Regions from separate parts of the Geobacillus sp. TFV-3 genome, predicted to be linked through region 1. Evidence: predicted binding sites of a transcription regulator. Region 1 holds the regulator's gene; the other holds the start of a gene.
The links. Region 1 encodes LexA, which represses DNA repair genes until DNA is damaged. Its sites were predicted from a motif close to CGAACATATGTTCG; they were not measured.

Region 1 (4,429 bases):
TCGACCAAGGAGTCAACTTGGCGGGCATTAAGCAAATTTTTGCCGCGCGGGAGGAAGGGCGCCACGGGCAGGCGGAGAAAGTCGAAAAAGCAGGAAAACCGAAGCTGTCGGACGAAGAACTGCGCGAAATTTTGCGGAATGAATTGCTGCAGGCCGGCCGGTTCCAGCGCGCATCGCTTCGCCAGGGAGATCTCGCTCGCTTCTTTCATTAATGACGGAAAATGATTTCCGAGCCGGGGAGGAGTTTGGACATGGCAAAATATACGCGTGACGACATTCTACACATCGTCAAAGAGGAAAATGTCAAGTACATCCGCCTGCAATTCACCGATATTTTGGGCACGATCAAAAACGTCGAAATTCCGATCAGCCAGCTGGAGAAAGCGCTTAACAACAAAATTATGTTTGACGGGTCGTCGATCGAAGGATTTGTCCGCATTGAAGAGTCGGATATGTATTTGTATCCGGACTTGGATACGTTCGTCATTTTCCCGTGGACTGCAGAAAAAGGAAAAGTCGCCCGCTTTATCTGCGACATTTACAACCCGGACGGCACGCCGTTTGAAGGCTGTCCGCGCTATAACTTAAAGCGGATGCTGAAAGAGATGGAAGCGCTCGGCTTCAACGCCTTTAACTTAGGAGCTGAGCCGGAATTCTTCCTCTTCAAGCTTGACGAAAAAGGACACCCCACGATGGAGCTGAACGATCGCGGCGGCTATTTCGATTTGGCGCCGACGGATCTCGGGGAAAACTGCCGGCGCGACATTGTGCTCGAGCTTGAGGAAATGGGGTTTGAAATCGAAGCGTCCCATCATGAAGTCGCTCCGGGCCAGCATGAGATCGATTTTAAATACGCCCATGCGATTAAAGCGTGCGACGACATTCAAACGTTTAAGCTCGTCGTCAAAACGATCGCCCGCAAACACGGATTGCATGCGACCTTTATGCCGAAGCCGATTTTTGGGATCAACGGTTCAGGAATGCATTGCAACCTGTCGCTGTTCCGCAACGGTGAAAACGCCTTTTTCGATCCGAACGGCGACTTGCAGTTGAGCGATACGGCGCGGCAGTTTATCGCGGGCGTGCTGAAGCATGCGCCGAACTTTACGGCGGTGACGAACCCGACCGTCAACTCGTACAAGCGGCTTGTTCCAGGCTATGAGGCGCCGTGCTACGTCGCTTGGTCGGCGCGCAACCGCAGCCCGCTCATCCGCATTCCCGCTTCGCGCGGCATGAGCACGCGCATTGAGGTGCGAAGCGTTGACCCGTCGGCCAACCCATACTTGGCCATGGCGGTGCTTTTAGCCGCTGGGCTTGACGGCATTCGCAACAAGCTCACTCCTCCGGCGCCAGTGGATCGAAACATTTACGTCATGACGAAAGAAGAACGGCTCGAAGAAGGCATCGTCGATTTGCCGGCAACGCTGCATGAAGCGTTGGAAAACTTGAAGTCGGATGAAGTGATGGTTCATGCGCTCGGCAAACATTTATTCGAGCATTTCGTCGAGGCGAAAGAAATTGAGTGGGATATGTACCGGACAACGGTTCATCAATGGGAATTGGACCAATATATGGAACTCTACTGATTCATAAAAAAAGCTGCCCCGTTTTTTTCAGGGCAGCTTTTTTTATGGGCGCAGGCCGGCACGAGTCAGTCGAACAGGCGATAGACGCCGATCACTTTGCCGAGAATCGTGCAGTCGCGGACGATGATCGGCTCAAGATGGGCGTTTTCCGGCTGCAGGCGGATGTGATCCTTTTCCTTGAAAAACCGCTTCACCGTCGCCTCATTGTCTTCCGTCATGGCGACAACGATGTCGCCGTTGTTGGCCGATGACTGCTGGCGGACGATGACGTAGTCGCCGTCTAAAATGCCGGCTTCGATCATGCTGTCGCCCATCACTTCAAGCATAAACACCTGCTCCTCGCCGACGGCGAGCCGCTTCGGCAGCGGAAAGTAGCCTTCGATGTTTTCCACCGCTGTAATCGGTTGGCCGGCTGTCACCTTGCCGATGATCGGCACCGAGATGATCTCCTCTTTTTCTCTCTCCTTGGTCATATCGTTGTCCAAAATTTCAATGGCGCGCGGCTTCGTCGGATCGCGGCGGATGTACCCTTTGCTTTCTAGGCGCGCAAGATGCCCGTGGACCGTCGAACTTGACGCCAGTCCAACCGCTTCCCCAATTTCCCGCACCGACGGAGGATAGCCTTTTGTTTTTACTTCCTGTTTAATAAACTCTAAAATTTGCTGTTGCCGTTTCGATAGTTTCGTCATTCTTTAACACCTCTCGCCACATCGTTTGCTTTCATTATACCATGAGGAAGATGAAAAAACAAACATAAGTTCGAATTTTTTGTTGACACAAACAAATGTTCTTGGTTATAATGAAAGCAAGCGAACAAACATTCTGGAAAAGGGTGGGGGAAATGGAGAAAACGTTGCTGCATTACTTTCTGTTTTCATTTTTGTTTGCGCTCGTGTTGGCGGGGTTCGTTTACGCCAGCAGCCCGGTCGATAAAAAAGAATACGTGACGATCACGGTCGCTCCCGGCGATACGCTTTGGGGGCTGGCAAAACAGTACGAGCAGGAGCATCATATGCCGCCTGATGAGTTCATCCGCTGGGTCGTCGATGCCAACCATTTGCCGAGCCCGCGCCTTGCCGCCGGTGAACAAATTGTCATTCCTGTGTTAAAATCAAAGCAGGGCGGCTCGGTGGCCGTCAATCAGTGATGGAAAGAAGGGATGGGCCATGAGGGCGGTCATTTACTGCCGAGTCAGCACGGACAAAGCTGAACAGGAAACGTCGCTCGCGAGGCAGCGAGATGAGCTCGAGCGGCTGGCGGCCGAGTGTGGATTGGAAGTCGTCAAAGTGATCGCTGAGCAGGCGAGCGGTTATGAAGCCGACCGCGACGGCGTGTTGGAGCTGCTTTCGCTTTGCGAGGAAGGCGAGGTCGATGTGCTGCTCATTCAAGATGAAACGCGGCTTGGGCGCGGCCATGCGCGCATGGCGGTGCTGCATTGCTTGAAAAAGCAAGGGGTGAAAATATACAGCGCCAGCCATCGCGGGGAGATGCCGCTGTCGGAGGCCGATGAGATGGTGTTATCCATCATCGCTATTGTCGAGGAGTACCAAAGAAAAATACATAACGCCAAAATTAAGCGCGGCATGCAGCGGGCCATCGCCCGCGGCTACCGGCCGGAGCGGAACTTAAGGCGCCGGGGCGAAAACGCCGGGCGCGACCGAATCGATCTGCCGGTTGAGGAGATCGTCCGCTTGCGCGAGCGCGGACTGACGTTTGCTGATATTGCCGCGACGCTGAGAAGCTTTGGCTACGAGGCGTCCAAGGCGACCGTCCATCGCCGTTACCAGGAATATATGGACGAGCAACAAAGGCGGTGTTGATTGTGTGCGGCGCCTGGCCCTAAAGCGGTGAGCGGGCAAAAGGAAACGAAGATGCCATCGTTGCCATTTTCCTGGTTGATCAGATAAGATAAAACAGAGTGAGAATATGGCAGATAGGAGAGATGATCAATGCTTGCCAAACATAAATTAGCCCGCATCAATGAACTGGCAAAAAAAGCGAAAACCGGCGGCTTGTCGGCCGAGGAGACGCTGGAACAAGCGAAGCTGCGCCGCGAATACATTCAAGCGTTCCGCAAGACGATGACCGATATGCTGCATACGGTGACGGTCATTGACCCAACCGGCAACGACGTGACGCCGAAAAAATTAAAGGAAAGCCAGCGGCGGCGCTTCCATTAAACGATCGAAAGAGGGGCGGCCCGGAAAATAACGTTGTACAAGCCGATCGATTTTCTATATGATAGTAAATGACACCATGTTGATGAAAGGGAGGAAGACGATGGCGCATTCAATCGAGGAGTTGGCGATTACGACGATTCGAACGCTGTCGATTGACGCGATCGAAAAAGCGAAATCTGGGCACCCGGGCATGCCGATGGGCGCGGCGCCGATGGCGTACACGCTTTGGACGAAATTTATGAATCATAACCCGGCGAATCCAAACTGGTTCAACCGCGACCGGTTTGTCTTGTCGGCCGGGCACGGGTCGATGCTGTTGTACAGCTTGCTCCATTTAAGCGGCTACGACGTATCGATGGATGACTTGAAACAATTCCGTCAATGGGGAAGCAAAACGCCGGGCCATCCGGAATACGGCCATACGCCGGGCGTGGAAGCGACGACGGGACCGCTCGGCCAAGGGATTGCGATGGCGGTCGGCATGGCCATGGCGGAACGGCATTTGGCGGCTACATACAACCGCGACGGGTTTGAGATCATCAATCATTATACGTACGCCCTTTGCGGCGATGGCGACTTGATGGAAGGCGTGGCGAGCGAAGCTGCGTCACTCGCCGGCCACTTGAAGCTCGGCCGCTTGATCGTTCTGTATGATTCGAACGA
Region 2 (4,429 bases), 1.2 Mb from region 1:
CCGAACCTTTTCTATACACTTGCTTTTTTCTACGAATTTTCGCCTGAAGATTCATCTGCTTCATTAAACGATAAATACATTTGTGATTGATTCTCCACCCGTACTCCCGCAAAATGTATGCCTTTACTCTTGGATAACCATAGGTTCCATTGGATACTTCATAGGCTTCCACGATCAAATTCATGATGTCCTGATTTCTTAAATCTCTCACTGTGGTTACATTTCTTCGTTTCAGCCACTTATAATAACCGCTTCTTGAAACACATGCTATCTTACATAACAAAGAAATAGGATAGGAACAACTAAGATCATGAATGATGGAATAGAAGACGGTTCTGTCTCTGGTTTTCACCTCCTTTTCAAAGCAATAAACTTTTTTAAGAATTCATTTTCTGCTTTGAGTTTTCGATTTTCTTCTTCTACTGTTAGTGGTTTCTTTCTAGGCCGTCCCCGTTTAGAGGAAATGGTTTTTCCTCTACGTTCTTTTAATCCTTCTTCTCCATACTGTTGATAGTTCTTTACCCAAATACGTACCCTTTTAGGATCTTTTATTCCCATTCTCTTGGCCACTTTTCGATAGCCTAATTGTTCATTCAAATACATCATGACTGTACGTAATTTCAATTCAAAACTATAGCTTTTGTATTTTGCATTTGATTTATCCAAAAAAATCCCTCCTGTATAGCAGTGTGTCCTTTTTCTACACTGTCTACACAAGAGGGATAATATCATGGTGAGGAAGGGGCTATTTTTATTTCCTTAATCGATGAAACGTGGATATAATGGATTTTCCCACTGTCTTTTTCTTTGAATCGCAATATTTGGTTTGACTGATCGTAGTAATGAACACGACCGATGACGCAGCATAAACGATAATTATGTATGTATTGAATCGAGAGATAAGAAGCAAACTCCATCGCCTCGAAAATGATCCGATTCCATTCTTCATATTGTTGCTCGTCGTGACAGGAGGTATGGATTCGCACTTCTTTTTCACGCAGCTCCTTTAGCATTTTGCGGTGCTCTGGCATTAAAAAGGGCGAGTATTTGATGATTCCACGATCGCGATGGTTCATGCCTGATGCCCTCCTATATAGTTGTTGCGGATGCGGGCAACGCTTCCAGGCGTGTAACTGACGGCACGCAATAGCGCGTTGGGACCAAATTTATCGCGGATTGCGTCCATTACTTTGGCAAGGGCGCGTTCTTTTGTTCTGTCTTCAAAAAAGGACAACTGCAAACATTCCTCATCCATTAAGTTTTCAAGGGACACATAAATGACGCGCACGCTTCGCCCGTCATAAAACTTATGGAAAATCCGCTTGCAAATGCGGTAGATATCCATTGTTAAGTTCGTGCCGGTGTCGAGGGTGACGGACTGATGGAATCCTCCTTCATTATGCGAATAGCGCACGCTAAACGAAACGGTGCGTCCTACTTTCCCGATTTCACGCGCTCGTTTTGCTACTTCCTCACAAAGCTCCAACACAACTGTTAAAATTTCGTTTTCCCGCCAGTAGTCGCGCAGTAATGTAATTCCTTTTCCGATACTTTTTTGAGGGAAGGTCCTTGCGTCGATAAAAGGAGGGCTTAAGTCAATTCCCCAAGCATGATAGTAGAGCTGTTCTCCTATTACGCCAAACCGTTTCCGTAAGCGATCCAGGGAACTGTTTGCCACATCTCCAAGCGTGTACATTCCCATATTGTTCAAATGTTTCTCCATTCGGCTGCCAATGCCCCAGATTTCCCGTAACGGAACTGGCCATAATTTTTTCGGAACTTCTTCATACGTACATTCAGCGATTCCTTGTTTTTTGGCGTATACATCAAGTACGACTTTGCTGATGAAACGGTTTGGACCGATACCAATGCAGGAAGGCAAACCGAATTGATCCCAGATCGCGCTTCGTATTTTTTGGGCCGCTTCCATGGGGGATCCATGCAGCTTTTCCGTACCGTCTAGGGTTATCCAGCTCTCATCAACGCTGTACGTGAGGATCGCTTCAAAAGGGACAAAGGTGGAAAACAATTCTGTAATTTGCACGCTGATTTCCAAATACCGCTTCATGCGGGCGTTAAAAATATGGATATGGCTACGGCGAGGAACTTCATATAGACGACTTCCTGTTTTGATTCCGTAATCTTGCTTCATTTTCGGAGACGCAGCTAAAACTACGCTCCCGCTTCGATTTTTATCTGAGACAACGACGACGTAATCCTCGAGAGGATCCAGTCCATGATCGACGCATTCGCAGCTAGCGTAGAAGCTCTTCATATCGATGCACAACATTTTATGTTTTGGCAGCCAGGAAATATCGAAGCACATCGACGCAAAGACCCCTTTTATAAGAACATATGTTTGATTTACGAATATATGTTCTTATATTTTGTTAAAAAAGTCAAGTGAAAACTGGGAAAAGAAGGAGATAAGCAGGGAGAGGAATTGTTAGACAAAAATAAAAAGACCGGATTGCTCCGGTCTTTACATAATGTATAATGTTGGAAAGTGGAGGTGATTTCTTGTTGAATTAACGGATGGCTATAATTCAAAAAGTTATTATCAACAGAGGGGGGTTTTGTAGTGTTAGACAAGAAAAAAGTAGGAAATATATTAGGTGTCGCGTCTTTGTTGCCTGTAATCATAAGTATCATTATTTTCTATATCGAAAGAGGTCCAAATGCTGATATTTATTTCGTGATCACAATTTATGGTATCTTATCAATTATTGGTATTTTATTCGCGGCGTTCTCGTGTTTGATGACTAAACGTTTCTTTCTGCTAATTATCAGCTTGATAGGAAATGGAGCGGTTTTGGCCGTTGCTTTTCTTTTGCTATTGGCAATGGGGATTAGTGAACCATAAAAAATATTCTTAAACTATTAGGTGGGTTAGTTGAAATAAGAGTTCTCAAAGTCGATTCCCTGACTGGGAAATCGGTTTTTTTTATTTCATTGGCTCTGTTAAACAATAGTGTTGATATTTCACCAAAAGAAAGAGGGACGGTTTATTAGTCCTTTGCTTTATTCCTTGTTGAACTAAAGCCCCCGTTTGTTGAAGATTGAATTTATCGCTTGCGAATTACTTTATAAACGATATATATAAATCCAAATATCAGAAATGAATAAGCAATTTTTTGTAATTTTACCGTTGCCTGTTAATATTCTCCTTATTACCAAGATGGGATAAAATCTGGACAACGATACACTAATATGCTAGAAGGTTAAGATAAGTAGCTATCTACATTTCTTATAATTGAACCTGTTTTTAGTAAAGGTTCCTTATAATCAAAAGTTATAGATATGAAAATGATGTAATTCGCTTGAATCTACTTCTATATTTTCGAAATTAACTATAGTAAATAGACTGGTTCATCACCAAAAGATGTACTTGATTTTTACGTTAAAATGTGATAGAGGTCTCTAGACGGACACGCAAAGTAAAACGCTGGATATTTCGATACCCATATCCTCGCCTTTTGATCAATTTTATTTTGTTGTTGATTCCTTCCATTGGACCATTTGAGTAAGAAAAAACGATGCAAGAAAGCACTGCGTCTCTTCGAGTGATGAGTGCCTTGGCAATCCTGCGTACGGCGGCACAGTCGCTAAAAAGGTACCGGTCAAACCATTGGGTCAAACGAGTTTCGGCTTGCTTTCTTGTTTGGCTTTTGGATACGTAACGGAAATGTTGAAGTGCTTGATAGACATCACGTAAATAAGCACTTTCTTGGCACCATTGTCGAACTTCCTGTCTCTCTTCTTCTGTTAATTTTTCTGGACGTTGGCTTAACCATCGGCACACGCGGCGAACGCTTCCATGTTTGGTTCCGCCTTTGGCAAGGTATTTGCGACAACGTTCCAGTGCATCGGTGAATAACTGAATCACATGGAAGTGGTCAAGAACATGGATGGCTTTTGGACATACCTTTTCAATGGCTTTTCTCATGGCAGGAGCCAAGTCGCTGACAACATACTTCACTTTGGAGGCGACGGGTTGAAGCGCCTCCACAATGGCTTCTTCATTTTTTCCAGAAGCAATGGAAAGGACATTCCGAGTCTGTGTGTCCATCACCGCTACTCCGTAATCATGTCCCTTTCGGAAAGCGAATTCATCCACACATACTACTGTAGGATTCGATGTTGGTAAAAGAGCCGGGGCATATTGATAAAACCAGCGTTCTACTGTCGTATAGGCGAGTTGTAACAAGCGAGCGACTTCTTGAATCGTTTTTCCGATGCATAACTGGGCGACCCAATGTTGAAACGATTCCGTCGCGATACTGTGAGACGGAAGTCCCGGATAAGAAACGGTGAACGTCAGAAAACAGGCTTGGCAACGCCGTCTTTCTATGGGAAGTTCAATCCAAAATAAACCGACCGTATTTGTATAGCCATGAATCCATTGTTTTCGTTTCGATGATATTTTGGT

Region 2: a site for LexA is predicted at 2,368-2,381, ahead of BJQ97_RS16815 (DNA polymerase IV). Genes of this name have one in related genera too.

What each region holds. Positions count from the first base shown of each region.
Region 1 covers NZ_MPSP01000001.1:2,149,704-2,154,132, reverse strand. The annotation lists gene BJQ97_RS10865 (MerR family transcriptional regulator) at 1-212, shown strand, start outside; gene glnA (type I glutamate--ammonia ligase) at 252-1,586, shown strand; gene lexA (transcriptional repressor LexA) at 1,652-2,275, opposite strand; gene yneA (cell division suppressor protein YneA) at 2,428-2,733, shown strand; gene BJQ97_RS10845 (YneB family resolvase-like protein) at 2,753-3,406, shown strand; gene BJQ97_RS10840 (DUF896 domain-containing protein) at 3,536-3,766, shown strand; gene tkt (transketolase) at 3,867-4,429, shown strand, end outside.
Region 2 covers NZ_MPSP01000001.1:3,322,560-3,326,988, reverse strand. The annotation lists gene BJQ97_RS16830 (IS3 family transposase) at 1-352, opposite strand, end outside; gene BJQ97_RS16825 (helix-turn-helix domain-containing protein) at 349-666, opposite strand; gene BJQ97_RS16820 (YolD-like family protein) at 729-1,076, opposite strand; gene BJQ97_RS16815 (DNA polymerase IV) at 1,073-2,326, opposite strand; gene BJQ97_RS16810 (hypothetical protein) at 2,582-2,863, shown strand; gene BJQ97_RS16805 (ISL3 family transposase) at 3,401-4,429, opposite strand, start outside.